Regions from separate parts of the Streptomyces sp. TAA204 genome, predicted to be linked through region 2. Evidence: riboswitches for the same ligand, from Rfam matches in the RefSeq annotation. Region 2 holds a riboswitch; each other region holds the start of a gene.

Region 1 (9,893 bases), on a different contig from region 2:
GGAAGACAGCACGCCGAACGGCCGGGGGCCGACCGGCCGTTGAGCCGCACGGACGGTGCCTTGCCCGGACAGGGCTCTGTGCTACCGCCGCGCGCGCTCCGCACGGCTGGAATGTATCCGCTTTGTATGCCCGCCTCCTTGAATCGCCCGGTCATCCGACGACCCGAGGAGAATCATGCAAAGACGTCTTCGCCGGACACTGATCGCCGCGAGCGCGGCCGCGGCCACCGTGGTCCTGGTCCCGACGACCGTCGCCGCCACCCAGGGCGGCTCGCCCGAGGCGAAGCTGACCGCACGGCCCGCCTTCAAGATGCCCTTCCTGTGCGGCCAGAAATGGCTCGGCAGCAACTGGAAGGGCCACAGCCCCGGGCATTCGATCGACTGGAACCACTACAACTCCGCCGGTAGCCCGGACGACCTCGGCCGCCGCGTGTTCGCCAGCGCCGGGGGCAAGGTCCTCGCCTCGTACTACTCCACGGGCGACGGCTACGGCAACACGATCGTGATCGGCCACGGAGACGGCTGGCGGACGCGTTACGCCCATCTCAAGACCCGTGCCGTCCAGAAGGGCGACAAGGTCAAGGTGGGCCAGAAGATCGGCCAGGTCGGCAAGTCGTCCGCGATCTACGACATGTCGCCGCACCTGCACTACGAGCAGATGCACAACGGGCAGACCGTGGTCTCGGTCATCCAGGGCGTCAGGTGGAACGACTACCTCAAGCGCTACCAGACCAGCAAGAACAGGTGCTGAGCAGCACCAGCTGGGGACCGGGTGCTGAAGGGTGCTGACAGGCACCCGAGCCCTGTCGGTGACGGCCGCCACGACCGCGGACGCCGCCACCGCGACACCGAAGCATCTGCCGCCGGGCCGCGCGCGGAGGGACGGCTCGACGGCGGAAGGTACAGGAGTCGCGGTGGCCACCTCGGCCGGTGTGCTGAGCACACCGGCCGGAGCCTCAACGGGCCTCAGACGCATGGGCGTTCACGGTGCGCGCGGGCGTTCACGGGGCGGGCGTGCACCGGCACGGTGAGGAGCGGGCACATCGGGCCCGCCTGCCCGCAGCACGGGGAGCGGCGGGCGGCGCCCCGTGCGGCCTCAGCGCAGCGCCCGCAGCTTCGCGTCCACGAACTCGGCCTGGTCACGGGCTTCCAGCCGGCGCCACGTCGACAGGGAACGGTGGAAGTAGCGCCGCGCGGTCTGTTTCCGGCCGGTCGCGTGGTGCAACTCGCCCAGCAGGCACGCCACTCGCGCCTCGGCACGGCGGTCACCCAGCTGCTGCTGCACGGCGAGCGCGCCGGTCAGCAGCGCCGACGCCTCTCTCTCGTTGCCCTGGCGCAGGCACAGTTCGCCGATGCTCTGCTGCACATAGGCCGCGCAGTGCGTGTCGGCCAGGTCGTCGAAGATGCCGAGCGCCCGCTCCAGTTCGGCCTGTGCCATGTGCGGTTCGCCGCGCAGCTCGTGCAGTTCGGCGATTCTGCGGCGCACCTGCGCCTCACGGTGCCGGTCGCCGACGGTGCGGGAGAGTTCCAGCGCGCCGTCGAGCCACCCGGATGCGGCCTGCGGGTGCTTGCGCTCCAGCCACACCGAGGCGATGGCGTTGTGGGCGACGGCCTCGCCGTGCCGGTCGCCGGCCTTTCCGAAGGCGTGCAGCGCGTCGACGAACGCCCCGAGCGCGGCGTCCAGTTCACCCACGACCCGGTGGACGGACCCGGCTCCGGATGCCGCGACGGCCTCGCCCGGCAGATGCCCCAGCGCGGCGAAGAGCGCGCGCGAGTGGTCGAACGCCTCGAGCGCGTCTGCGTACCGGTCCTGGTAGAGGTGGAGCTGGCCGAGGTTGCGCAGCAGGGCCGCCGCCCGTACGTCGGAAGGGTCGGGCATCGCGTCGAGCACGAGCTGATGCGTCCTGAGCCAGTCGCCGTAGTAGCCGCGCATGTCGAAGAAGCTCGCCAGCTCGATCGCGAGATCGGCGGCCCGGGAGACCTCACCGAGCCGTACCGCGGAGTCGACGGCGGCGACGAGGAGCCGGCGTTCGCTCTCGAACCATTCCACCGGACGGGCACTCACGGTGCCCGTGAGTGCGGACGCCGGCCCGGTCAACGGTGCCGGTTCGCCCAGCACGCCGAGAAAACGTGTGGGCATGGCCGAGTTCGCGGAACGGGCGATCGCGGTGAGGGCGTCGATGACCCTCAACTGCCGCCGCACGCGCACTTCGGTGCCGTCGATCCCGGCCAGCTCCCGGGCGTAGCAGCGCAGCAGGTCGTGCATGCGGTAGCGCTGGAGCCCGAGGCCGTCCGTTCCCACCACCTCGACCAGATGCTCGTCGAGCAGTGTCTCCAGCGCCCCCGCGGCCTCCTCGGCTTGGCCCATGGCCACCTCGACGGTCCATCCCGCGACCGCGTCGTCGCCGAGCTGTCCGAAGGCGCGGAAGACCCTCGCCGCCGGTTCGGGCAGATGCCGGTAGCTCAGTTCCGCGCCGGCCCGTACCTCCATCTCGCCGGTGCGGAGCTGGTCCAGCCGTCCGCGCTCGTCGTGCAGGAAATCGGCCAGCGTGCCGACGGTCCAGCCGGGACGGTTCGCCAGCCGGGCACCCGCGATCCGCACGGCCAGCGGCAGCGAGCCGCAACCGGCGAGCACCCGGTCCACGTCCGCCTCCTCCGGGCGCAGCCGCTCCGTTCCGACGATGGCGCCGAAGAGCGCCCGTGCGTCCTCGCGTTCCATCACGCCCAGGGGCGAGTGGTACGCCGGCAGCCCGGGCATCCGGCGGCGTGAGCTGACGAGCACCGCCGATCCGCCCGTGCCCGGCAGCAGGGGACGCACCTGAGCGCCGCCGGCGGCGTCGTCGAGAACGATGAGGAACCGGCGCTGCGCCAGACGGGAGCGCAACAACGCGGCCCGCTCGCCCAGTTCACCGGGGATGGTGCTGTCGATGACCCCGAGGCCGCGGAGCATCTCGGCCAGGACGTCGGCGGGATCACGCGGCTGGTCGCTCGTCCCGCCCAGGTCGACGAAGAGCTGACCGTCGGGGAAGGCATCGCGCACACGGTGCGCCACATGAACCGCCATCGTGGACTTCCCGCACCCCGGGGGCCCCGAGACGACCGCGACGACCGGCTGTCTGCCGGCCGCCGACAACAGCCGCTCCAGAACGGCGATCTCCTCGGCGCGGCCGGTGAAGTCCGGTACGTCCATGGGCAGTTGGCACACCGAGGCGGGCGCCGCGGTACGGCGCCGGCCTGCGTAGCCGTTGACCTCCTCCCCCACAGCGCGCAGGGGCTCGCTCGGTTCGATGCCCAGCTCGGCGGCGATGATCCTCTCCGCCTCGGCGTACGCGGAGCGGGCCTCGGTGGTGCGGCCCGAGTCGTGCAGCGCGTGCACGACCATCCGCCACAGGTCCTCCCGCAGCGGATCCTCGGCCAGCCGGGACCTCAGATCGGCCACCAGCGACGCGTAGTCCCCCAGGCGCAGCCGGACCTCCAGGCACTCGTCCACCGCGACGGACCGCAGCCCCTCGATCCTGGTGATCGCCGGGTCCCACACCACGCTGGAGGGCACGTCCTGCAGCACGCCGCCGCGCCAGAGTCCCAGCGCCGACTCGTATCCGCGCAGCGCGGCGGCGTCGTCGCCCCGGTCGCGCTCCGCGCGGGCCCGGTCCAGTCGCTCTTCGAAGAGCAGCATGTCGACGTCACCGGGGCCGACGTCGAGGGCGTAGCCCGAAGGCTCCGTCCTCAGCCCGTCGGTGGCGACGCCCGCGGCCGACAGCGTCTGCCGCAGCGTGCGCACGTAGGTACGGACGTTGGCGACGGCGGACCGGGGCGCGCCGCCGGGCCACAGGACTTCCGTGAGCAGGTCGAGCGAGACGAACCCGCCCGGCTGCAACAGCAGCGTGGCGAGCACCGCTCTCGGCTTGGGCCCGCCCAACCGGACCGGGACACCGTCCGCACTCACCTGGAGCGATCCCAGCACCCCGAACGTCGGCTGCTCCCCCATTCAACGCCTCCGCGATGATCCGCAGTTGCGGCGCAGCGTACCGGTGCGCGAAGCACGCCGAACAGGGTTTCGGGAGAGGTCGCCCACCGTTGCGTCCACCCGCGCCGCCGCCGGCGACCGGACCGCCGGCGACCGGACCGCCGGCGGCACACTCAACCGGTCGGCGTGCAATGTCCGTCCGGGGAACGCGGCATGTCCCGGCCTCCGGCCACAACGCGTTTCGGGCCGCGCGCCGGGGTCACCGCCGGAAGTCCGCGGGCGCCGGGGCAGTGCGCCCTGTCGGCCGCCTGCCGGGAGAACGTAGGATCGGCTGATCACCGCCGCGACGGGAGACAGGAAGCCGGTGCGAATCCGGCACGGTCCCGCCACTGTGACCGGGGAGCACCCCCCTTGTGAGGGCCACTGCGCGCCGCGTGGGAAGGCCGGGGGAACGTCGATCCGGGAGTCAGGACACTGGCCCGTCGCGGATCCGTTCCGAGGAGCGCGGACTCCCCAGGAGGCTTCACGTGTACGACGGCACGCCCCGTCCTGTCTTCTTTCCCCCTTCCCGTCCGCGCCGCCGTGCCCTGCGCACCGCGGCGTCGGCCCTCGCCCTGTCGGCGACGCTGCTGACCGCCTGCGGCGGCGCTTCCTCCGGTCCGGCCCACGGGGACCGGAATTCCGGCGGACCGGCGGCAGAGGGCTTCCCCGTCACCGTCGACAACTGCGGGACCCGCACGACGTACGACAAGCCGCCGTCCCGCGTGGTCACCATTCACCAGCATCCGGCCGAGCTGATGCTCTCCCTCGGCCTGGGGGAGCGCATGGTGGGCACCGCCTTCCCCGACTCGGCCGTGCTGCCCGAACTCAGGAAGGAATACCGGAAGGTCCCCGAGATCGCGAAGAAGGAGCCCTCCTTCGAGACCGTCCTGAACGCCGAACCGGACTTCGTCTACGGCGGCTACGGCAGCGCGTTCGCCCAGAAGGAGGGCCGTTCGCGCGACGCGTTCGCCGACGCGGGCATCGACACCTACCTCAACCGCGAGTACTGCGGGAAAAAGAAGGTGTCGATGGAGGACACCTACGAGGAGATCCGCACCATCGGTGCGATCTTCGGTGTGCCGGAACGTGCCGAGAAGCTGGTCGCCGACCTGCGGGGCCGCATCGAGCGGACGGGCCGTGCGGTCGAGGGCACCTCCCGCGTGCCCGTGTTCGTCTACGACAGCGGAGAGAAGGCGGCGTTCACCGCCGGCGGCAAGAGCCTGGGGACCGAGATCATCCGGCGTGCCGGCGGCCGGAACGTCTTCGCCGGCCTCGACGACGTCTTCGGTGACGTGTCCTGGGAACAGGTCGTCGCCCGCAAGCCCGAGGTCATCGCGATCTACGACTACGCGGGGGCCGGAAGCGTGGAGCGGAAGAAGAAGTTCCTGCTGTCGCGGCCCGCCCTCGCGGACGTTCCCGCGGTGAAGAACGAGCGGTTCGTGGTGCTGCCGCTGACCGCGACACTGGTGGGCGTGCGTCCCCCGTACGCCGTGGAGGACCTGGCCCGCGGACTGCACCCCGAGCGGTTCCGGTGACGGCCCCGGCCGCGGTGACACCCGCCTCGCGCCCGTCCACTCCGACCACGGCTCCCCGCGAACGCCTACGGGCGCGGTCCTTCGCCCTCGCCCTGGCGGTGCTCGCGGTCCTGCTCGTGATCTCGGTGACGGTGGGCCTGGCCGTGGGCTCGGTGCATGTGCCGCCCGGCGAGGTGTGGGGGATCGTCACCCACCGCCTGGGCGCCGGGTGGCCGGACCCTGTCTGGTCGCGGGCGCGCGAGACGATCGTCCTGGATGTGCGGGGGCCGCGGGTGCTGCTGGGGGCGGTGACGGGGGCGGGGCTCGCCGTGGTGGGGACCGCCATGCAGGCTCTGGTGCGCAATCCGCTCGCGGACCCGTATCTGCTGGGGGTGTCCTCGGGGGCGTCCCTCGGCGCCGTCGCCGTGATCGTCTTCGGTGTGAGCCTGTTCGGGCCGGCATCGCTGTCGGCCGCCGCTTTCGCCGGGGCCCTGCTCACGCTGTTGCTCGTCTACACCACCGCGCGGACCGGCGGCCGTATCACCCCGGTGCGGCTGGTGCTGTCCGGTGTGGCGGTGGCGGCGGTGCTGAGCGCCGTGATGAACCTGCTGCTGCTGACCACCGACCGCGGCAACGAGGCGCGTGCCGTCCTGGCATGGACGCTCGGCGGCCTCGGCGGCGTTCAGTGGTCGACGCTGTGGCTGCCCGGCGGCGCGCTGCTGCTGGGCATCGCCGTCCTGCTGGTGCACGCCCGGTCGCTGAACCTGCTGCTGGCGGGCGAGGAGGCCGCCGCCACGATGGGGCTGGACGTGGCGCGGTTCCGGGCCCGGATGTTCGTCCTGCTCTCCCTCGTCACGGGGGTTCTGGTCGCGGCGGCCGGGCCGGTCGGTTTCGTCGGTCTCATGCTGCCGCACATCGTGCGGCTGTTCGTGGGCGGCGACCACCGCGCGGTGCTGCCGACAGCCGCGCTGGGCGGAGCGGTCTTCCTCGTGTGGGCCGACATCGCCGCCCGTACGGTCGCCGCCCCGGCGGAGATCCCCGTCGGTGTGCTCACGGCGCTGTGCGGCGGGCCGTTCTTCCTGTGGCTGATGCGCCGCAACGCCCGGCGTGACACCGGCCGGGGGGTGGGATGAAGAGCGCGACCGGACTCGACGTCGAGCACGTCACGCTGACCGCGGGCGCCCGCCATCTGGTGCGGGACGTGTCGCTGGAAGCCCGTCCCGGTGAGGTGATCGGCCTCGTCGGCCCCAACGGCAGCGGCAAGTCCAGCCTTCTGCGCGCCGTCTACCGCGTGCTGCGTCCCGAGACCGGCTCGGTGCGTGTCGACGGGTCGGACGCCTGGTCGCTGTCCCCACGCCAACTGGCCCGGACGCTCTCCGCGGTGGTGCAGGAGTCCGGCGCGGACTTCGACCTGACGGTGCGTGAGGTCGTCGCCATGGGCCGCACGCCGCACAAGCGTCTGCTCGACGGCGACACCGCGAGGGACGCCGGTCTCATCGAGGCGGCCCTGGCGTCGGTGGACACGGCCGAACTGGCCGGCCGGCCTTTCGAGCACCTCTCCGGCGGCGAACGCCAGCGCGTGCTCATCGCCCGTGCCCTGGCCCAGGAGCCGAGCCTGCTGGTGCTCGACGAACCGACGAACCACCTCGACATACGGCACCAGCTTGAGGTGCTCGGCATTCTGCGGCGGCTGCCCGCGACCGTCCTGATGGCGCTGCACGACCTCAATCTGGCCGCCTACTACTGCGACCGTCTCTACGTCCTGCGGGAGGGCGAGGTCACCGCGTACGGGCCGCCCGCCGAGGTGCTCACCCCCGGGCTGCTGGAGGACGTGTACGGCGTGGCGGGCGAGGTGACGGTCCATCCGCGCACCGGGGCGCCGCAGGTGACCTTCCTGCCCGGCGAGGAGGCTCACACCGGACGCGGCGGGTCCTGACCGCAGCGGCCCGGCCGGTGCGGGCCCGGGCCGGCCGGGCAGCACGGCGGGCAGCTCGTCCGCGACGGACGGCCGGGACGGCACGGACGCACGGGATGCCCGCGACACACGGGACACGCAGGACGGACTCTCAGCGTCGTTGCCGCAGGCCCAGGTCGTGCACGTAGCCGGGGTAGGGGTCGTCGCCGACCTCGGCGAGCCGGGCACCGATACCCCGTGCGGCATCCAGTACAGGGGGAGCCAGCCGGTCCAGCTCCAGCGCCCCGGAACGGACGACCACGCCGACGGCCGCGACCGGTTCACCCTCCACCAGCACGGGGCCGGCGACCGAACAGCTGCCCAGCGTCATCTCCTCACGCGTCGTGGCGAACCCGCGCCGCCGCGTGCGCCGCAGCTCGCGCCGCAGCCTGCCCGGCTCGCGGATCGAGTACCTCGTCGGGCGGTCCAGCTCCCGGGCCAGCTGCTCGTCGATGTCGGCGGACGTCGCCCAGGCGAGCAGTGCCTTGCCGACGCCGGTCGTGTGCAGCGGCAGCCGTCCGCCGCTGCGGGAGATGATCGGTACCGACCGGTGGCCGGTGAGTTTCTCCACGTACAGCGCCATCCCGCCGTCGCGTACGGCGAGATGGACGTTCTCCCGTGTGGCCTCGTACAGCTCCTGCATGAACGGCATGGCGGTGTCGCGCAGCCGCGTGTGCAGACCGCTCAGCAGTCCCAGCTCCAGCAGACGCAGCCCCACTCTGTACGTGCCGTCCTCCTCGCGCTCCAGACCGCGCCAGCGGGTCAGCTCGCCGACCAGCCTGTGGGTGGTCGCCAGGCTCAGCTCCGCGCGCCGGGCGAGCTCGGTGAGGGTCAGCCGCGGGTGCCCGGAGTCGAAGGCGTCGAGGATCGCCAGCATGCGTGACGCCACGGTCCGACCGGGCTGACTGCTGTTTCCGGCCATACGGCTTCCGCTCAGTGAAAGACGATGCTGTGCCTGGAGTGTGCCACGCACCATGATGTCGGTCACCCCGACAAGGAGAAACACCATGTCGTCAACGTCCCCGCAGCCCTCCCCCGCCGCTGCCGGCACGGGAGCCCCACGCGCCGCCGAGGGCGGTTTCTGGCCGGTCCTGCTCTGCTGGCTCGCGGTCGCGCTCGACGGGTTCGACCTCGTCGTACTCGGAGCCGTGATCCCCACCCTCACCGAGACGGAGGCGCTCGGCTTCGACTCCGCCTCGCTGACGACCGCGGCCACGCTCGGCCTGGTCGGCGTCGGCATCGGCGCGGTGGCGATCGGTCCGCTCACCGACCGTTTCGGCCGGCGGGCGAGCCTGCTGGTCTGCATCGGAGTCTTCTCCGTGCTGACTCTCGCGATCGCGTGGGCCCCGAACATCGCCACGTTCGTGGCGCTGCGCTTCCTCAGCGGCCTGGGCCTGGGCGCCTGTCTGCCCACCGCGCTGGCGTACATGACCGAGTACGCACCGCCGGGCCGCCGCGGCTCGGCCGTCACGCGGATGATGACCGGCTACCACGTGGGCGCCGTGCTCACGGCCCTGCTGGCGATCGTGCTCATCCCCCGCCTCGGCTGGGAGGCGATGTTCGTCTTCGGCGGCGCGGCCGGACTGCTGACGCTGCCGCTGATGTGGGCCAAGCTGCCGGAGTCGGAGGCGTTCACCGAGGCGCGCGGCAAGGCCGCCTCCCCCGCCGAGCCACCGGTACGGCCCTCCGCCCTCATGCGCGGACGGCTGCTGCGCGTGAGCATCGGCATCTGGGTCGCCTCGTTCATGGGCCTGCTCCTGGTGTACGGCCTCAACACCTGGCTGCCGCAGATCATGGGCGCCGCGGGCTACTCGGTCGGCGCCTCGCTGGGGCTGCTGCTCGCACTCAACCTCGGCGCGATAGCCGGTCTGCTGCTCGCCGGGCGGGTTTCGGACGCCCACGGCAACAAGCGCACCGTGCTGCTGTGGTTCGCGGTCTCGGCGGTCTTCCTGGCGCTGCTGTCGGTGAAGATGGAGTCAACGGCGGTGGTGTACGCGGCGGTCTTCCTCGCCGGTGTGTTCGTCTTCAGCGCCCAGGTGCTGGTGTACGCGTTCGTCGGGCACCTCTTCGCCGCCGAGGTGCGGGGCACCGCCCTCGGCCTGGCCGCGGGGGTGGGACGCCTCGGTGCGATCGTCGGGCCGTTCCTCGGTGGCCTGCTGGTCAGCGCGGGGATCGCCTACCCGTGGGGTTTCTACGCCTTCTCCGTCGCGGCCGTCCTGGCCGTACTGTCACTGCTCGCCGTGCCCGCGTACCTGACCAGGAGCGGCTCATGAGGACGACGCGCACGCAGGTGGTGATCGTCGGGGCCGGGCCGGCCGGGCTGCTGCTTTCGCACCTGATGGACCGTGCCGGCGTCGAGTCGGTCCTGCTGGAGAACCGCAGCCCCGAGTACGTCCGCGGCCGCATCCGCGCCGGC
Region 2 (9,893 bases):
ACGTGCTCGTTCGCCTCGTCGATGAAGCCGTCCAGGGCGCGCTTGAGCGGGGAGAACCACATGCCGTCGTAGACGAGTTCACTCCAGCGCTGCTCGACCTGCCGCTTGTAGCGGGCCAGTTCCCGCTCGACGGTGACGTTCTCCAGCTCCTGGTGCGCGGTGATCAGCGCGATGCCGCCCGGGGACTCGTACACCTCACGGGACTTGATGCCCACGAGCCGGTCCTCGACCATGTCGATCCGGCCGACACCCTGGGCACCGGCCCGCTCGTTGAGCTGCTGAACGGCCTGCAGCACCGTCACCGGCTTGCCGTCGAGCGCGACGGGGACGCCCGCCTCGAAGGTGATGACGACCTCGTCGGCCTCACGGGGGGTGGCCGGGTTCTCGGTGTACTCGTAGACGTCCTCGATGGGCCCGTTCCAGATGTCCTCCAGGAACCCGGTCTCCACGGCCCGGCCGAAGACGTTCTGGTCGATGGAGTAGGGCGACTTCTTGCTCGTCGCGATCGGCAGGCCCTTCTCCTCGCAGAAGGCGATGGCCTTGTCCCGGGTCATCGCGTAGTCCCGCACGGGGGCGATGCACTTCAGCTGGGGGGCGAGGGAGGAGATCCCGGCCTCGAACCGCACCTGGTCGTTGCCCTTGCCGGTGCAGCCGTGGGCGACGGTGGTCGCGCCGTGCTTCTTCGCGGCGTCCACGAGGTGCTTGACGATGGTGGGCCGCGAGAGGGCCGAGACCAGCGGGTAGCGGTCCATGTAGAGCGCGTTGGCCTTGATCGCCGGAAGGCAGTACTCGTCGGCGAACTCGTCCTTGGCGTCCGCAACCTCGGCCTCGACGGCACCGCAGGCCAGCGCGCGCTTGCGGATGACGTCCAGGTCCTCGCCGCCCTGGCCGACGTCGACGGCGACGGCGACGACCTCGGCCCCGGTCTCCTCGGCGATCCAGCCGATGCAGACGGAGGTGTCAAGGCCGCCGGAGTAGGCGAGTACGACGCGCTCAGTCACGGGGTTCTCCTTACGGTGCATACGCTGATGGGCATAAGTATGCACTCCCCCGTATGCTTCGTCAACGCGGCTGGTCACAGGCTCATGGAACGGCCCGGACGCTCCGGGAGGGCTCAGCGCGAGCCGCCCAGCTCCTCCTCCAGCACCGCCACGTGGCTGTACTCCAGCTGCTCCGGTCTCACCGACGTCAGCAGCGTCAGCGTCCGGCCGGCCGCGCGCTCCCGCAGGCCCTCCAGCGCCTCGCTCGGCTCCGGCCGGGCCAGCTCCTCGCGGTAGCGGGCGGCGAACTCCTCGAAACGGTCGCGGTCGTGCGCGTACCACTTGCGCAGGTCGCCGGAGGGGGCGACCTCCTTGACCCACGCGTCCAGCCGGGCCTCCTCCTTCTTCAGCCCCCGCGGCCACAGCCGGTCCACGAGCACCCTCTGCCCGTCCTCGGCGGGGCGTGCCTCCTCGTACACGCGCCTGACCCTGACCTGTGAGTCTCTCGTCATGGCACCAGCATGGCGGGAAAGCCTGACCAGCGCGCGTCCCGCACGGTGTTCAGGCCCGCGCGGAACGCCCGCCTCCTCATCGGCCCCGGCCGGCCCTGCCTCCCCCGATCCTCTCGAAGTGCTCGTCGCTCACGTCTCCGGACTCGATGGCACGCAGCGCGCCGCGGCGCTCGGCCCGATGCTCAGAGAAACCCGCCCCCGCGTTCCGCCTCACGGAAATGGGGTCCCGGATACCGAGACGGGGCTTGCGCGGCCGCCGTGGAAGGGCGTTCCATCGCGCGGTGCGATCCGAAAAACACATCAGGACCAGCCAGCAGGCCGACGACGACCGGGCCGCCCGGCGTGCCGTGACGATCTTCCCCGTGCTGGTGCTGCTCGCCGGCGCCGTGGGCGTGATCAGTCCGGCCAGCTTCACGGGGGCGGCGGAGGCGGTGCCCTACCTCCTCGGCGTGGTCATGTTCTGCATGGGACTGACCATGACGCCGCCCGACCTCAGAGGCATCGCCAAGCGTCCGTGGGCGGTCGCGCTGGGCGTGGCGGCGCAGTACGTCGTCATGCCGGGGCTCGGCTGGGCGGTCGCCCATGTGCTGGGCCTGCCGCCCCAGCTGGCGGCGGGTGTCATCCTCGTCGGGTGCGCGCCCGGCGGTACCGCCTCCAACGTCGTCACCTACCTCGCGCGCGGCGACGTGGCGCTGTCGGTCTCCGTCACCTCCGTCTCCACGGTCCTCGCACCGCTGCTCACACCGCCGCTCACGCTTCTCCTGGCCGGTGAGCACATGCCGGTCGACGCGGGCGCGATGGTCACGGACATCCTCAAGACGGTGCTGCTGCCGGTGATCGCGGGCATCGTCGTACGGCTGCTGGCCGGCCGTCTCGTGCGGCGTGCCCTGCCGGCGCTGCCCTGGCTGTCGGCACTGACGATCTCCGTGATCGTCACGGTGGTCGTCGCGGGCAGCGCGGACGCCATCAAGTCGGCGGCGGGCCTTGTCCTGCTCGCCGTGGTCCTGCACAACGCCCTGGGTCTGGCCCTCGGTTACGGCGCCGGCAGGCTCAGCGGCCTGGACGAGCCCGCCCGCCGCGCCCTGTGCTTCGAGGTCGGCATGCAGAACTCCGGTCTCGCCGCGTCACTCGCCACGGCCCACTTCAGCCCGCTGGCCGCGCTGCCCGCCGCCGTCTTCTCCGTCTGGCACAACGTCACGGGCGCCGTCCTGGCGGCCTGGTTCTCCCGCCGCGGCCGCTCGCGGGGCTGAGCCGGCCCCCGCCCGCCGGCGGTGCCGGAACCGGGAGGTCTCACCGGCTCGCGACGCCCGGTGGACTGCCCGGCCACAGGTGCACCGTCCTCTCCGCGAGGCCGGCGCCGGGAGGGCGCCGGCCAGTGCACGGTCAGTGCTCCTTCTGGGCCAGGTTCAGCAGGTGTCCGGCCAGGGCCTGCCCGCCCTCCGGGGCGCGGCTGATGAGCAGAAGCGTGTCGTCACCGGCGATGGTGCCGATGATGTCGTGCACGCCCGCCTGGTCGATGGCCGAGGCGAGGAACTGCGCGGCGCCGGGCGGCGTGCGCAGCACCACCAGGTTCGCCGACGCCTCGGCGGAGATGAGGAGTTCACCTGCGAGGCGGGCCATGCGCGCCTCGCTCGCGGACTCTCCCAGCGGCGCCTTCGGTGTCCGGTCGCCGCCCTCGCCGGGAACGGCGTAGATCAGCTCGCCGCCGGTGTTGCGGATCTTCACGGCGCCCAGCTCGTCCAGGTCGCGGGAGAGCGTGGCCTGGGTGACGGAGAGTCCGTCGTCGGCGAGGAGCTTGGCGAGCTGGCTCTGGGAGCGGATCGGCTGACGGTTGAGGATGTCGACGATCCGGCGGTGCCGCGCCGTACGGGTCTGCGGTACGGCCTGGCCCCCGTACCCGTTGCCCAGCTCCTGGTCCTGCGCGTACCCGTCGGTCATCGCCCCGATCCCCTTCGGCTCATCGGCTCGTCCGCCCGCCGTCCACCGCGTCCAGGACACCGGGCAGGGCTCGGACGAGAGCCTCCACCTCGTCCTCGGTGACGATCAGCGGCGGTGCGAGCCGTACGACATCCGGCGCGACCGCGTTGACCAGGAACCCCGCGTCCTGAGCCGCTTGTTGCACGCGCGGTGCGACGGGCTCGGTGAGCACGATACCCAGCAGCAGTCCCGCTCCGCGGACCCGCTCGACGAGCGGATGTCCGAGCGACCAGATCGCGTCACCCAGCCGCGTCCCCAGCCGCTCGGCGCGGGCGGGCAGCTCCTCCGCCTCCAGGGTCTCCAGAACCGCGAGGGCAGCGGCGCAGGCGACGGGGTTGCCGCCGAAGGTGGAGCCGTGCTGACCGGGTGTGAGCAGATCCGCGGCCTCGCCGAAGAGCATCGTCGCGCCGAGCGGCAGGCCGCCGCCCAGCCCCTTGGCGAGGGTGATGATGTCGGGTTCCACGCCCTGCGCCTGGCAGGCGAACCAGTGGCCGGTACGTCCGATACCTGTCTGGATCTCATCCATGACGAGGAGTGTCCCGGTCGCGCGGGTGATCTCGCGGGCCGCGGCCAGATAGCCCTCGGGCGGTACGACGACGCCGTTCTCTCCCTGCACCGGCTCGACGATGACGAGCGCGGTCTCCGTCGTCACGGCGGCGCGCAGCGCCTCGGCGTCCCCGTAGGGCACGTGCGTGACCTCGCCGGGCAGCGGTTCGAAGGGCGCCTGCTTCGCGGGCTGCCCGGTCAGTGCGAGCGCGCCCATGGTGCGGCCGTGGAAGCCGCCCTCGGTGGCGACCATGTGCGTGCGGGAGGTGCGGCGCCCGGCCTTGAAGGCGGCTTCGACGGCCTCGGCACCGGAGTTGCAGAAGTAGACGCGGCCCGGGCGCCCCGCCAGTTCCAGCAGCCGCTCGGCCAGGGCGACCGGCGGTTCGGCGATGAAGAGGTTGGAGACGTGGCCGAGCGTGGCGATCTGCTCGGAGACGGCCCGGACGACCGCCGGGTGCGCGGTCCCCAGCGCGTTGACGGCGATGCCGCCGACGAAGTCGGTGTAGGACCTGCCCCCGGCGTCCCAGAACGTGGAGCCCACGCCGTGCGTCAGGGGCAGCCGCGGGGTTCCGTAGTTGTCGGTCAGCGCGGACTGCCAGCGGCCGGTGAGCTCGGCGTTCCCCGGGCCGGTGTCCCCGCCCCGGCCGGGCGCACCGGTGCCGGAACCCGTGCCGGAGGCTGTGCCTTCGGGGGCGGCGGACCCGGCGCCCCCGCTCGTACCGGTGACGGCGGTGTTCATGGCGTGGGGTCCCCCTCGTGCTTGTCGGGCACGACCATGGTGCCGATGCCCTCGTCGGTGAAGATCTCCAGCAGGATCGAGTGCTGGACCCGGCCGTCCAGGACGCGTGCCGTGCGCACTCCGTTGCGCACGGCGTGCAGACAGCCCTCCATCTTGGGGACCATGCCGCTGGCCAGATCGGGAAGCAGCTTCTCCAGTTCCGCGGCGGTCAGTTCGCTGATCACCTCGTCGCTGTGCGGCCAGTCCGCGTACAGGCCCTCCACGTCGGTGAGCACCATCAGCGTCTCGGCTCCCAGCGCCGCGGCGAGCGCCGCGGCGGCGGTGTCGGCGTTGACGTTGTAGACACCGGTACCGGCGCCGGCCGTGCCGGTACCGGTCTCGGCGTCGGCGCTGCGGGCGATGGAGGAGATGACGGGGATGCGGCCGTCGTCGAGCAGTGCCCGGACCGCGCCGGTGTCGATGGAGTCGATGTCCCCGACGCGGCCGATGTCGACCAGATCCTCGTCCACCCGCGCGTAGCGCTTCGTGGCCGCCATGATGCGGGCGTCCTCACCGGTCATCCCGACGGCGAGCGGGCCGTGCTGGTTGAGCAGGTTGACCAGTTCACGCTGCACCTGCCCGGCGAGCACCATCCGTACGACGTCCATCGTCTCCTCGGTGGTCACCCGCAGCCCGGCCTTGAACTCCGAGTCCAGGCCGAGCCTCGACAGCTGGGCGCTGATCTGCGGCCCGCCGCCGTGCACGACGACGGGACGCAGCCCGGCCTGCCGGAGGAAGACGACGTCCTGCGCGAAGGCGGCCTTCAGCTCCTCGTCCACCATGGCGTTGCCGCCGAACTTGATGACGACGGTCCTGCCGTTGTGCCGGGTGAGCCACGGCAGCGCCTCGATGAGCGTCCGCGCCTTGGGCAGCGCGGTGTGCTTGCGTGCGGGGTGAGGAGGGTGCCGGCTCATGAGCTGTACGCGCTGTTCTCGTGGACGTAGTCGGCCGTCAGGTCGTTGGTCCAGATCACGGCGCGCTCACCGCCGGCGCCGAGGTCGGCGGTGACGGAGACCTCGCGGTAGCGCATGTCGACCTTGCCCCGGTCCTCGCCGGCGGCGCCGTCCTGGCACACCCACACGCCGTTGATCGCGACGTTCAGCCGGTCCGGCTCGAAGACCGCCCCGGTGGTGCCGATGGCCGAGAGCACCCGGCCCCAGTTGGGATCCTCGCCGTGCAGGGCGCACTTGAGGAGGTTGTTGCGCGCGATCGAACGGCCGGCCTCGACCGCGTCCGACTCACTGGCCGCACCCACCACCTCGATGCGGATGTCCTTGGAGGCGCCCTCGGCGTCCCGGATGAGCTGCAGCGCGAGGTCGTCGCACACGGCACGTACGGCCTCGGCGAACTCCGCGCGGTCGGGCACCGCTTCACTGGCGCCGGAGGCCAGCAGCAGCACCGTGTCGTTGGTCGACATGCAGCCGTCGGAGTCGATCCGGTCGAAGGTCGTACGGGTCGCAGCGCGCAGGGCCTCGTCCAGCGCGGCGGTGTCGAGGTCGGCGTCCGTCGTGAGCACGACGAGCATGGTGGCCAGTCCGGGCGCGAGCATGCCGGCGCCCTTGGCCATCCCGCCGACGGTCCACCCGGCCCCGGCCCCGGCTCCGGCCCCGGCTCCGGCTCCGGCTCCGGCTCCCGAACCGCCTTCCCGCACAGCGGTCTTGTGCACCGTGTCGGTGGTCTTGATGGCCATGGCGGCCTTCTCACCGCCGTGCGGCGAGAGCAGGCCCGCGGCCTCGTCGATGCCCGGCAGCAGCTTGTCCATGGGGAGGCGGATGCCGATCAGTCCGGTGGAGGCGACGGCGACCTCACCGGCGCTGTGGCCGAGCACCCGCGCCGCGTGTTCGGCGGTGGCGTGGGTGTCCTGGAAGCCGGGCGGACCCGTACAGGCGTTGGCGCCGCCGGAGTTGAGGACGACCGAGGTGACCGCACCCGACTTGAGCACCTGCTGGGACCAGAGCACCGGGGCGGCCTTGACACGGTTGGCGGTGAAGACGCCGGCCGCCGCGCGGCGCGGTCCTTCGTTGACCACCAGAGCCAGGTCGGGGCCGCCGCTGTCCTTGAGCCCGGCGGCGACGCCCGCGGCCGTGAATCCCTTCGGCGCTGTCACGCTCACTGTGCTTCTCCGTTCGCTTCGCCGGCGCCCCGGGGCCCGGTGGCCCCGTCACTCACGGGGCGAGCCCCACGGCCGGCAGACCGAGTTCCTCGGGATACCCGAGGGCGATGTTCATGCTCTGCACCGCGCCGCCCGCGGTGCCCTTGGTGAGGTTGTCCAGGGCACTGACGACGATGAGGCGCCCGGCGTCCTCATCGAGGGCGGTCTGCAGGTGGACGGTGTTGGAGCCGGTCACGGACGCCGTGGCCGGCCACGTGCCCTCGGGGAGCAGCGTGACGAACGGCTCGTCCCGGTACGCCTTCTCGTAGGCCTCCCGCAGCGCCTCCTCCCCGGTGCCGGGCACCGCCCTCGCACTGCAGGTGGCGAGGATGCCGCGCGGCATGGGGGCGAGTGTGGGGGTGAAGGAGACACTGACGCGTTCCCCGGCGGCCGCCGAGAGGTTCTGGATCATCTCGGGGGTGTGCCGGTGGGTACCGCCCACGCCGTACGGGCTCATGGAGCCCATCACCTCACTGCCCAGCAGGTGCGGCTTGAGGGCCTTGCCCGCGCCCGAGGTGCCGGTGGCCGCGACGACGACGGCCTCCGGCTCGGCCAGCCCTGCCGCGTAGGCAGGGGCGAGCGCCAGGGAGACGGCAGTCGGATAGCAGCCGGGAACGGCGACGCGCGAGGCGTCCCGCAGCGCCGCTCGCGCGCCGGGCAGCTCCGGCAGACCGTATGGCCAGCTCCCGGCGTGCGGAGTTCCGTAGAAGCGCTGCCACTGGTGCGCGTCGGTCAGCCGGAAGTCCGCACCGCAGTCCACGACGAGCACGTCCTCGCCCAGCTCCCCGGCGACCGCGGCGGACTGCCCGTGCGGCAGCGCGAGGAAGACGACGTCGTGGCCGGCCAGCTCGGAGGGCGAGGTCTCCACCAGCACGCGGTCCGCGTAGGGGCTCAGGTGGGGCTGGAGCGCGCCGAGCCGGGCACCGGCGTTGGAGTTCGCGGTGACCGCCCCGACCTCGACCTCGGGGTGCGCGGCCAGCAGACGCAGGATCTCCCCGCCCGCGTACCCGCTCGCCCCCGCGACTGCCGCTCGTACTGCCATCCGGATCGAACCCTCCTCGTTGAGAGTATGACTATACGCAGCACGGCAGCTTTATGCAAAGCCGGTGGCGGTGAACTCCCGTCACCGCGTCGGCGTGTATCCGCCGCCGGGCACGGACACGGAAGCCATTGGCCGCCCGGCGCTCGCCCCAGAGGCGGGGCGCCCGGTCACCTTCGTGGCGCTGCGCCGACTCAGCGGTCCAGGCAGCAGTCACCGCACTTGCCCCCGGAGGGAACGCGGTAGAACAGGCAGCAACTGCGGCGCCGGAAGGACAGGTCGGGAGCGACGAGATCCCCGGTGCCGGCCAACCGCCCACGCGCGAGCAGGCCGCTCACGAGCGGGGTGAGCCGCGCACGCAGTCCGGGGCGGAGATGCAGGATCGCGCGGGCCGCCCCGATGAGCGCCGAGGCGGCGTTGCCGTCCAGCAACCGCGGGGCGACCTTGACGCGAAGTCCCGCGGCGAAGGCGTCCAAGTGCTGTTCCATCACGAGCCGGTACAGCGCCTCCACCGCATCCGGGAGCGGCCCGGCTCGTCGGCCCGCGGCGGCCGGCAGCCGCAGGGCCGCTCCGTCGTCGGCGCGGTGCAGGGCGTCGAAGTCGGGTATGACGCCGTGGGCGACGGTGCAGGCCAGCGCGGGCGACCACAGGCGGGCGGCGTGGCCGAGCTGCACGATCGAGGCGGGGATGCGCTCCTCCTGCGTGCCGTAGCGCGCCCCGCAGGTCTGGATCAGGTCCGCGTATCCGCGCGCGTAGGACTCGCGCACCGGGTGCCAGCCCCGGTCCTCCCCGCCGAGGTGGACGGTGAAGAACGGGCCGAGGGACGCAGCGTCGGTCAGCGCCTCCGCCGCCGAGTGGGCGGGGACGGGTCCGGAGGCGGTCATCGGCTCACCCGCGTTCCCGGTCCGCGGTCCCGGACGGGCGAGCGGGGCGTCTTCACACGGCCCGGTGCGGTGAAGGAGTACAGGGTGAGAACGCCGGACAGCGGAGCGGCTCCGGGGACTCCGGCCCGCAGGCGTGCGGTCTGCTCGGCGTGCTCGGCTCCAGTCACCTCCGGGCCTCCGCAGCAGCAGTCCCGGCACACGGTGACCCGGCACGGCAACGGCCCGTTCGGCCTTTCGGGCATGACGCCCTCCTGCCTCTCCGGGGAAGTCCGCCCCGGCTTCGTCGAGGACGCGAGTCGTGGGAGTCTCCTGGCTCTCGGGTCGTCGCTCGTCCCGGCCTTCCCACCGCGTGCGGGCAGTGGCCTGTGTGGGATTCGCTCACCGATCACAGTGGCGGGACCGCGCCGGATTCACACCGGCTTCCTCATTCCGCGCTCGCCTGGTTCCCCGTCATCATGGCACCTTCACCCGGCGCCGCTCACAGCTCGGTCCGTGATCGCCGACCGATGACGCCGTGACCTGGGAGACCGTGACCTGGGAGAAGCCGCACGGGGTCACCGACAACGGGTCATCACTTCGGCGCTGCCGGTGGGGACTTCGTATTCTCCGGCCGGCCGACGCGGCCGGAGAGCTGCTCGCTGCGCGGGCCGGCCCGAGACGGTCGCTGGTTGCCGTCGGCGTCCGTTGAGTGCTGCGACCAGTGGCACGCACGCAGCGCCGTCGGCGACAGACCTGTGGCCTCCTTGACCTTGCGCGCGAAATGGAAGCTCGTCTTGAAGCCCGAGCACGCCGCGATCGATCCGACGGGCAGCCCCGAACTGGTCAACAGCTCGATACCGTGAGTGACGCGTCGGTCCCACAGGTAGCGCATGGGTGTGGTGTTCATGTGCTCACGGAACAGGCGCACCAAGTGCTCAGGACTCACCCTCGCGACCGTGGCGAGGGCTGCCAGGTCGATGTCGCTCTGGACGTTGCGGTGGATGAACAGCCGTGCGTCCTCGATGGGCGCCGGCAGCGCAGCGGGC
Region 3 (9,893 bases), on a different contig from region 2:
GCCGGGGGACGCAGCTGCGCGGTACGCGGTCGATCGGGTCGGGCGGAAAGCAGCTGACAACCAGTCACAACGCACCTGGCCGGAACGGAGTTCGAGCACTCCGAAGACACCGGATCACGGCTCCACTCATTATTAGGTTAGCCTAACCTAATTAATTCAATCCCCGGGTGGCCGTACGCCTCTCCGACCGTGCAACTGGAGAACTTGGATGCGCCCCTTCCGCACCCGCGCCACAGAGCCCACGCCCGCCGAACACGTCCGGTCGATCTTGGCTTCGTCCCATTCGATGACGGTGATGAGCGACGGCTCCCATGCCGAGGTGCACCGCATCGACGACGCGGAGGCGACCGGCGGCATCCACCTTCACGCACCGCCGGAGAGTCCTGCCGCCAGGGGTGAGATGCGCATCCCCGCGAGGCTCGAACTCACCGATATCGCGCCCACACCGGTGCGGGACCGGCTGCGGGCCCGTGTCACCGTCACCGGACTGCTGGCAGCCGCGTTCGACAGCGAAGCCAGGAGCACATGCATGGAGTTCGGCCAGGCGGTGCTCGAAGACTCCCGCGCACGCTCGTACGTGACGCTCGACGCGCTCCAGGAGACAACCCCCGACCCCTTGGCCGCCCGCGAAGCCGCCACGCTGACGCACCTTCTGGACGGCCACGGCGAATCCGTTCCCCTGCTGCTGCGTCTCGTGCGACCGCGGCCCGAGCGGGGCATTCTGCGTGCTGTTCCTGTGGCCCTGGACCGCTACGGCCTGACGCTGCGCCTCGAATATCCGAACGCCCATCGCGACGCCCGGCTGCCGTTCACTGCTCCCGTGACCGACCCCGAGCAGGCCGACTCCCGGATTCAAGCCCTCCTGGACGCCGCCCGCCGCGCCTCCCACTCCGACCATCTGCTGGCCTGATCACCAACGGCCGGAGCCCGTCGCGTCCCGATCCACACGTGGCGTTGAAGACCCGCCCGGACGGACCGGAGCCTCGGTTCGCGGGTCTTCGAGCCGGTGACGAAAGTGGCTCATCGCCCCCGATCACGGGGCGGCGAAGCGCCGCGGCGGTTCCCGGCAAGCCCCCGGCGAGGCGGCGTGATGAGGTGCAGGCCGAGGATCTCCGGCCGCGGGGCGACGCCGGGGCCGCCCGCCCGCACCCAGGCGGAGACGTCCTCGGTCGCGTCCGGGCTGTTGACCAGCCCCAGCCAGACGGGTCGGGCGCCGGCAGCACGGCCCTCGGCGGAAGGCTGTACGACGATGACGTTGGCCTGGTCGCACACGTCCAGACAGTCGGAGACCCGGACAGGCGCCTCCTCACGCAGGCGAGCCGTCTGCGCCGTGTGATCCAGTCCGGTCACCTTGGGGCTGCCGCAGCAGCAGTCCCGGCACACGACGATCCGGCACGGAGCAGGGTTGAACGTCTGCGCTGCCTCCGCTTCGCCGGATGCCTCATCGACCGCTGCCTCGGGCACGTCGAACCGTCCCTCTCTCCGGGGAGATCCGCCCCGGTACGTCGAGGAGGCGACCGCGTGAGTCTCCTGGCTCTCGGGTCATTGCTCGTCCCCGCCTTCCCACCCGCCTGGGCAGTGGCCTGTCGGGGATCCGCTCACCGATCACAGTGGCGGGACCGCGCCGGATTCACACCGGCTTCCTCGGACCGCCGTCGCCATGTCAACGGTCATCATTCCATCCGGATGTGGTCCACTCCAGTGGGCCCGGGCGGCACCGCTGAGCACCCGGTCGTTCCGGGGCCCGCGAGGGGCGGTGTTCCGTCCTGGCTCTCTGCGCCATACTCTGAAACAGCAGCTGGTTCGTCCTGCCCGCCAGGCAGGCACGTCGTAAGAGGGAACCCGGTGGGAATCCGGGACTGCCCCGCAGCGGTGAGTGGGAACGACCGCCGTCATGAGCACTGGGCCCCCAGGGCCCGGGAAGCGACGGCCAGTAGGAATCCGCCTTCGAAAGCGGACGTGCCCGCAAGTCCGAAGACCTGCCCGTTGCCCGCGCGTGACCCATCACGTGCGGTTGTCCCAGTGGCCTCGAGGGCGGGTCGGCGACCACAACGTCAGACGGACAACTGCGTGCATGCGCAGGTGGACTGTTCAACCCTCCGTCTGGTGCGGCTTCCTTCGCGCTCTCCTGTCACAGGGACTCGTCCGAATCGTTCGCGAAGGAGAATTCGTGACAGCGAAGTCCGCAGCCGCGGCAGCACGGCCCACCGTGTACGGCTTCCCCCGTCAGGGCCAGAACCGGGAACTGAAGAAGGCCATCGAGGGCTACTGGAAGGGCCGCGTCACCGCGGACTCCCTCCGGGATACCGCAGCGGGCCTGCGCCGCTCCAACTGGCAGTTGCTGGCCGGCGCCGGCATCGACGAGGTCCCGACCGGGGACTTCTCCTACTACGACCACGTCCTGGACACCAGCGTCATGGTCGGCGCCGTCCCCGAGCGCCACCGCTCCGCCGTCACCGCGGACACCCTCGACGGGTACTTCGCCATGGCCCGCGGCACGCAGGAAGTGGCACCGCTGGAGATGACCAAGTGGTTCGACACCAACTACCACTACCTGGTCCCCGAGCTCGGCCCCGACACCGAATTCACCGCCGACAGCACCAAGCAGGTCGCCGAGTTCAAGGAAGCCCTCGCCCTCGGTCACACGCCGCGGCCCGTCCTGGTCGGCCCCGTCACGTACCTGCTGCTGTCCAAGCCCGCGCCGGGTGTCGCCGCCGACTTCGACCCCCTGACACTCCTTGACCGGCTGCTGCCCGTCTACGCGGAGGTCCTCGCGGATCTGCGTGCGGCCGGAGCGGGATGGGTGCAGCTGGACGAGCCGGCCCTCGTCCAGGACCGCACCGCCGCCGAACTGAACGCGGCGTCCCGCGCCTACCGTGACCTCGGCGCCCTTGCGGACCGTCCGAAGCTGCTGGTCGCCTCGTACTTCGACCGCCTGGGAGAGGCCCTGCCGGTCCTGGCCAAGGCACCGGTGGAGGGTCTGGCGATCGACTTCACCGAGGCCGCCGCCGCGAACCTCGACGATCTGGCCTCCGCCGGCGGACTGTCCGGCAAGCGCCTGGTCGCCGGCGTCGTCAACGGACGCAACATCTGGATCAACAACCTCGAGAAGTCGCTCTCCACCCTCGGCACCCTGCTCGGACTCGCCGACCGGGTCGATGTGGCCGCGTCCTGCTCGCTGCTGCACGTCCCGATCGACACGGGCGCCGAGCGGGACATCGACCCGCAGGTCCTGCGCTGGCTCGCCTTCGCACGGCAGAAGGCGAACGAGGTCGCCGTCCTCGCCAAGGGCCTCGCCGGCGGCACCGACTCCATCACAGCGGACCTGACCGCCAACCGGGCCGACCTGGCGTCCCGTGCGGGCTCGGCCATCACCCACGATCCCGCGGTGCGGGCCAGGGCAGGGGCGATCACCGACGCCGACGGACGCCGTTCCCAGCCCTACACCCAACGCGCGAAGGCCCAGCGGGACCACCTGAAGCTGCCGCTGCTGCCGACGACCACGATCGGATCGTTCCCGCAGACGTCCGAACTGCGCACCGCACGCGCCGACTTGCGGAAGGGCAGGATCGACACCGCGGGTTACGAGGACCGCATCAAGGAAGAGATCCAGCAGGTGCTCTCCTTCCAGGAGAACGCCGGGATCGACGTCCTGGTGCACGGCGAGCCCGAACGCAACGACATGGTGCAGTACTTCGCCGAGCAGCTCACCGGCTACCTCGCCACGCAGCAGGGATGGGTGCAGTCGTACGGCACCCGCTACGTGCGGCCTCCGATCCTGGCCGGTGACATCTCCCGTCCGGAGCCGATGACGGTGCCGTGGACGACGTACGCCCAGTCACTCACGCAGCGCCCCGTCAAGGGGATGCTCACCGGTCCCGTCACCATGCTGGCCTGGTCGTTCGTCCGCGACGACCAGCCGCTGGGTGACACCGCACGGCAGGTCGCCCTCGCTCTGCGCGACGAGGTCCAGGACCTCGAAGCGGCGGGGACGTCGGTCATCCAGGTCGACGAGCCCGCGCTGCGCGAGACCCTGCCGCTGCGCGCCGCGAACCGTCCGGCCTACCTGGAGTGGGCGACGGAGTCCTTCCGGCTCAGCACCAGCGGGGTGCGTCCGGCCACGCAGATCCACACGCACATGTGCTACGCCGAGTTCGGCGACATCATTCAGGCCATCGACGACATCGATGCCGACGTCATCAGCCTGGAGGCAGCCCGGTCGCACATGCAGGTGGCCCGCGAACTCGCAGCACACGGCTACCCCCGCGAAGCCGGTCCCGGCGTCTACGACATCCACTCGCCCCGCGTCCCCGGCGCGGAGGAGGCAGCAACACTGCTGCGCAAGGGACTTGAAGCCATTCCGGCCGAGCGGCTGTGGGTGAATCCGGACTGCGGGCTCAAGACCCGCGGGTGGCCGGAGACCCGGTCCTCCCTGGAGAGCCTCGTCGAAGCAGCACGGACAGTGAGGGCGGAGCTTCCGGGCTCCTGACGCGTGCACCCGGGCCGGGAGGGCGGAAGCCGCCGTCCTCCCGGCTCATCGTCTTCGACAGCAGCTCGTGCACCCCCGGTCCAAGGCTCCGGGGGTGCACGGCAGGGCAGGGGAAGGCCCGATGTGAAGGCCGGCGCCGCGACAGGTGGCTCTCGACGGTGAGCCGATGGTGGCTGTGACCCACCGCGAGCGAGTACGGGAATCTCGCGGCGATGCGCAGGCAACTCGACAGCCGGGGCGCCAGGGCGCCAGGTTGCGCAACAGCGGGGACCTGCTCGCCGGCATGGCCGGCCTCCTCGGCTCGCTGGACGCGGCCCTGCGGGAGCACGGGGAATCGTCCCCGCAGTGACTGACACGAACCGAAAAAAGACAGCGCCGGCCTGGGCCTCTACCGAGTCATCCGCGAAGTGCGGAAACCCTCGCAGTCCGGACCGGAGCCTGCCCGTGGCCGGCCGCGGGCCTCATGCCCGGGCAGAACGCCACCTCTGCTGCCGGCCACGCGGAGGACCCCACGTACTCGGACGGGGAGGAAGAGGATGGCTGAGCAACCCGAGAGCTCCCCCACGCCTGAGTCGAGGGCCCTGCCCGGCTGCTGACACAGGCTGCGCGTCATCGCGTGCATCATCACACCGAGCCATCAGCTAACCTGTCCAGGGTCGTCCCTTGTGGGCGGCACTGGCGCCTGTGTGGCCTGGTGCGTCCCCGGCTGGGGTTTCACCAAGGATTTCACCAGGCCGCGCCTCCGTAGCTCAGGGGATAGAGCACCGCTCTCCTAAAGCGGGTGTCGCAGGTTCGAATCCTGCCGGGGGCACCAGCGAAAAGGCCCCGGACCGATCAAGGTCCGGGGCCTTTGACATCCAAGTCCGACATCAACGGGGACGGGATGCGTCAGAGGTGACCAGGGACGAGGCACTGAAGCAGCTGAGAACGCTGGCACAGGCCCGAGCACTCGGACGGCACGTCGGTTCCGATCGCCTCATCCAGTCTGCCGTCGACGCGGTGCTTGCCGAAGTCGACGCTCCGTCGCTTCCGCTGCTGGCCGGCCTGGGGCGTCACGAGGAGCCCGAAGCACAAGAGCTGTTCGGCCACGTAGCAGAAGAGCTGGGCATCAGCTTCGAAGCCCCCGCATCTCCGACAGCCGCAAAGTGGGCTCTGGCGCACTGGCTGGCTACCCAGATCGTGGACGGCTCGCTCGACCCGGCGAAGGGCGCCGATCTGATCTGGGCCGAAGCGGCGACAGACCTCGGTTACCCCGACGAATTGCAGCCGATCGTCGAGTGCGCCATCCAGCTGGCTGACTGGGATGAACGTTGGGACATTCCGATAGAGCGGCTCAAGGAAGACGCTCTGTCTGCCGCTCGCGCACTGATTGCACGCCGAGGTCCAGACACTTCGACGCTCGAATGACGTAGCCCCGTAACCGACCACGGTCCGGGGCTGCGTCTCCTGACAACAGCGATCAGCCGGGCGATGCGGCGGCGTCCGCACCGGGTGCCCTGGTTGTTCAGGACGGAGCTGCGGACCAGGTAGTCCAGTCCCTTCTCCGCGACGATGCGGCCCGCGAAGCCGACGTGCAGTCCACCCGTCTCGCGGTAGACGGGCTCGCCGCCGCGCCGGTCCTGGCAGGGCGCGGGGATGGAGTGCACCGCGCGCTCGCTGCATCGTCGGCCACAGCCGGGAGTAGCGGGCCTGGTCGTCACTGTTGGCCACAACGGCTGCCGACCGGGACATCGCCGAACGGGCGGCGGCGTCCACGGCCTTGCCGGCCATGTTGCCGACCAGGCCGGGGTTCAGCCAAAGGTCGATGTGTATGGAGGTTGACCACGGAGGACGCACGACCGATGCGGCCTGCCAGGAACGGGAAGGCAGGGCTGACCGGTCCGCGGCTGATGTGAGTCAGGACGGGGGCGCGGAAGACCTCGACGCCGTTGCGGCCCCTGACGGCTGGTCACGTACGGGTACAGGTCGTGCGGCTGGTCGCCGTGTAACTCTTCGGCGCAGCTTCGCCGAGCCATGGCGGACCTCCTTGTCGGTGTCGGTGGCTGTGTCGGTCTCCGGTGTTCACGTGGCCGGGTTGAGGTCGTGGTGTTTACACGCCCGTCGCAGGGCGCACGGTCACCTGCCGAGGAGCTTGTCGATCTCGGCGAGCTGGGATTCGCCGAGGGGCCCGGCCCCGACGGCCGCGACGTTCTCGCGCACCTGCTCGGCCGTACGGAACCCGGGGATCGGGACGGTGATCCCGCTGCGCGCCCACACCCAGGCCAGGGCGCCCTGCGCGAGCGAACGCCCTTCGCTGGTGAGGATCTCGCGCACGCACGCGATCCGGTCCAGCCACTCGTCCATCGCGCCGTCCTTGAAGTAGTCCCAGTGCGGGGTCACCCGCCGCACGTCGCGTTCCTCCAGGTCGCCGGGAGAGCTGTACTTCCCCGTCAGCAGGCCCATGGCCAGGGGGCTGCGGCCCAGACTCGCCACGCCCGACGCCCGGCAGACCTCCAGGAGCCGGTCGTCCACCCCGAAGACGTTGCACTGGTGCTGCACGGTGGCGCAGTGCTCCCCCGCGGCGAACACCTCGACGATCGCGGGGTCGTCGATGCTCGTGCCGTAGGCGCGGATCACCCCCTCGGCGACCAGTTCCTCGAAGACCGCGACCACGTCCTCGGCCTGCTGCGGGGTGTCCGCCCCCGCGTGGAGCTGGTACACGTCCACGCGGTCGGTGCCCAGCCGCCGGAGGCTGGCGCGCACCGCCTCGCGCAGGTGCCGGGGAGTCGCGTCCGCGCCGCTCCCCGAGCGCGACTCCTCGTCGAAGAGCAGTCCGCCCTTGGTGGCGATCAGTACGTCGTCCCGCACGGAGGCGAGCGCCCTTCCGAGGACACGTTCGCTGTGTCCGCAGCCGTAGACGTCCGCGGTGTCGAACAGGGTCACGCCCGACTCGGCGGCGGTGCGTACGGCGCGTACGGACTCCTCGTCGTCCACCTCTCCCCAGCCCGCGGCGGCGCCGTCGAAGGTCCATGGGCCGCCGATCGCCCAGCAGCCCATGCCCAGGGGCAGCAGCTCACTGTCGAGACGGCCGAGCTCGCGCGTCCACGTCATCGGGAACATTCCTCTCTCCGCTGCCGCAGCAGGTGTACTCCACTTAATCGATCTACTAAATTGATATAGTAAATCTCGCCGGAGCGTCAAGAGGCGATGCACGAAGGGAACTTGCCGCTCCTGGTCACCCCTCGCCACCCTCCTCCGTGACCAGTTGAAAAGCTGCGGGGACAAGCCCAACTCTCCGCGCCCCGGCGGCGATCGGCGCACACGGACGGTTGACAGGGCCACCTCGCGGGCGTAGAAGTATATTGATCTAGTGAATCGATTTATACGACTCGACTGAAAGGGATGGCTGTGTTCGAATGCATGGCTGGTTCTTTCGCACGGAGCGCCGTGGAGGGTGTCGCGAACTCGGCACTGCCGCACGCCCCGACGCAGGAGGACCCACCTCCCAGCAGCCCCGCGCCGGTCGCCCGCAGGGAGTCAGGGACCATGCGGTTCCGGCTCTCCTGCGCCCTGCGCTCGCTGGCCGACCGGCTCGCTCCCACCTCGTAGTAAGCACTCAGGACATGCGCACAAGAGGAGCCGGTGGCGGCTCACGAGTAACACTTCAGACGGTCGCGGACATGATCGGGGTCTCCCGCGCCACGGTTTCCAACGCCTACAACCGGCCCGACAGACTCAGCCCCGAGCTGCGCGAGCAGATCCTCGACGCGGCGCGCCGAATCGGCTACCCGGGCCCCGACCCGGCGGCACGGCGGCTCCGGCTGGGCCGGTCGGGCGTGGTCGGCCTGCTGTTCACCGAGCCGCTGTCCTACGCGTTCTCGGACCCGGCCGCGGTGCTCTTCCTCAGCGCCGTCGCCCGCGAGTGCGAGACAGCGAACGCGGGCCTGCTGCTGGTGCCGTCACCGCCGAACGCCGACATCGCCCGTACGCTGCGGCAGGCGGTGGTCGACTCGATGTGCATCTACTCGATGCCGGAGGACCACGAGGCGGTGAACGCCGTGCTGGAACGGCAGTTGCCGACCGTCTTCGTGGACCAGCCGCGCATCCGCGGCACCGCGTTCGTGGGCGTCGACGACCGGCACGGCGGGCGTCTCATCGGTGAGCACATCACCGCGCTCGGACACCACCACGTCGGCATCCTGACCCCGCGGCTCCTCCCGGACGACTACGTGGGCCCGGTCAGCGAAGACCGGCTCGCGGCCAGCACGTTCCGCATCTTCAAGGAGCGCTTCAGCGGTATCCGCGACGCGCTGCACCAAAGCCACCTCCCCGACGTCTCGGTCACCACACAGGAACGCGGCAACACCCCGGAGGAAGGGGAGGCCGGCGCACAAGTGCTGCTGGACAGCGAGCCCCGGCCCACCGCCCTCCTCGGCCTCACCGACCAACTGGCGCTCGGCGCACTGCGTGCCGCCCGGGCACGGGGGCTTTCCGTGCCCGGCGATCTGACGGTGACCGGCTTCGACGACATCCCGGAGGCGGCGGTCTCGGACCCGCCGCTCACGACTGTTCAGCAGCCGCTGGTGGAGAAGGGCACGGCAGCCGGGCGGCAACTGCTCGCCCTCGTGCAAGGAGGGCCCGCCAAGGAGGAGATGCTCAGCATCCGGCTGATCACCAGGGAGTCGAGCGGACCCGTGCGGAAGGGCTGAACCGACCCGCGTGCGGAGGAGAGGGAACGGCCGTCAGCCGGTGTCGCCGAGGACCTCGCGCAGCCTGCGTGCGAAGGCCTCGGGCTGCCCGGCGTAGCCGTACTCGCCGCCGAGGAAGCCGCCGTGGTGGCTCGGGAAGACCGTCGCCCGGCGGCCGAGCAGCTTCGCCGTCGCCTCGGCGGTGCGGCCGGTGAAGGTACCCAGGGACTCCTCTCCCACCGCGATCACGATGCGCGTCGGAGCCGCGGCGAGCGCCTCGGCGTCGGGGCGGTAGTCACTGACCGCCCAGGACCGGTCGGAGAGCAGCGGGTCGTCACGGGAGCCGTCGTCCTCGGTCGGCAGCCCGAACGCGGCGGGGTCGGGGGCCGGTTGGGCGAAGTAGTCGTCGGTGAATTCGCCCTGCCACGAGGTCATCACGATGAAGGCCGCCATGCCCGCGCCCGGTCCCTTCTCCTCGTACGCGTCCCGGACGGCGGCCCGTGCGCGCTCGGCGGCCCGGGCGTCGGGGAGGGGCGGGATGAGCGGCGGTTCGTGCGCGACGAGGGTGGCCACATCATCGGGGTGGGCGGCCACGAGGGCGAGCGCGGTCACCGCGCCGCCGCTGCTCGCGAACATCTCGACCGGGCCCGCGCCGAGCGCCTCGAGGACGGCGTGCACGTCGACGGCCTGGCTTCGGGGCGCGTGGTCGGTCCGGCCGTCCTTGCGTGTGCTGCGGC

Evidence for each region. A riboswitch is a leader RNA that binds a small molecule or an ion and turns the genes downstream of it on or off. The one in region 2 is predicted to bind cobalamin.
Region 1: another riboswitch for cobalamin. It lies ahead of H343_RS0119465 (ABC transporter substrate-binding protein); the one in region 2 lies ahead of H343_RS0113285 ((2Fe-2S)-binding protein).
Region 3: another riboswitch for cobalamin. It lies ahead of H343_RS28215 (hypothetical protein); the one in region 2 lies ahead of H343_RS0113285 ((2Fe-2S)-binding protein).

What each region holds. Positions count from the first base shown of each region.
Region 1 is NZ_AUKW01000014.1:179,606-189,498, reverse strand. Features, by position in the region: partial or broken gene H343_RS0119480 (ATP-binding protein) at 1-43, shown strand, start outside; gene H343_RS0119475 (M23 family metallopeptidase) at 176-751, shown strand; gene H343_RS0119470 (BTAD domain-containing putative transcriptional regulator) at 1,097-3,988, opposite strand; cobalamin riboswitch at 4,299-4,464, shown strand; gene H343_RS0119465 (ABC transporter substrate-binding protein) at 4,495-5,544, shown strand; gene H343_RS0119460 (iron ABC transporter permease) at 5,541-6,656, shown strand; gene H343_RS0119455 (ABC transporter ATP-binding protein) at 6,653-7,459, shown strand; gene H343_RS0119450 (IclR family transcriptional regulator) at 7,590-8,366, opposite strand; gene H343_RS31590 (MFS transporter) at 8,485-9,750, shown strand; gene H343_RS0119440 (4-hydroxybenzoate 3-monooxygenase) at 9,747-9,893, shown strand, end outside.
Region 2 is NZ_AUKW01000006.1:106,172-116,064, reverse strand. Features, by position in the region: gene H343_RS0113325 (argininosuccinate synthase) at 1-1,001, opposite strand, end outside; gene H343_RS0113320 (DUF488 family protein, N3 subclade) at 1,115-1,492, opposite strand; gene H343_RS0113315 (bile acid:sodium symporter family protein) at 1,774-2,742, shown strand; gene H343_RS0113310 (arginine repressor) at 2,876-3,430, opposite strand; gene H343_RS30450 (acetylornithine transaminase) at 3,450-4,754, opposite strand; gene argB (acetylglutamate kinase) at 4,751-5,707, opposite strand; gene argJ (bifunctional glutamate N-acetyltransferase/amino-acid acetyltransferase ArgJ) at 5,704-6,906, opposite strand; gene argC (N-acetyl-gamma-glutamyl-phosphate reductase) at 6,959-7,987, opposite strand; gene H343_RS0113285 ((2Fe-2S)-binding protein) at 8,179-8,868, opposite strand; cobalamin riboswitch at 9,171-9,294, opposite strand; gene H343_RS33585 (helix-turn-helix transcriptional regulator) at 9,440-9,893, opposite strand, start outside.
Region 3 is NZ_AUKW01000001.1:312,835-322,727, forward strand. Features, by position in the region: gene H343_RS28210 (ATP-binding cassette domain-containing protein) at 1-57, shown strand, start outside; gene H343_RS0101335 (DUF2470 domain-containing protein) at 209-910, shown strand; gene H343_RS28215 (hypothetical protein) at 1,021-1,389, opposite strand; cobalamin riboswitch at 1,504-1,691, opposite strand; cobalamin riboswitch at 1,783-2,001, shown strand; gene metE (5-methyltetrahydropteroyltriglutamate--homocysteine S-methyltransferase) at 2,171-4,489, shown strand; gene H343_RS0101350 (hypothetical protein) at 4,656-4,838, shown strand; tRNA gene H343_RS0101360 (tRNA-Arg) at 5,228-5,303, shown strand; gene H343_RS0101365 (hypothetical protein) at 5,384-5,896, shown strand; gene H343_RS0101370 (aldo/keto reductase) at 6,605-7,579, opposite strand; gene H343_RS35165 (hypothetical protein) at 7,889-8,077, shown strand; gene H343_RS0101380 (substrate-binding domain-containing protein) at 8,092-9,177, shown strand; gene H343_RS0101385 (alpha/beta fold hydrolase) at 9,211-9,893, opposite strand, start outside.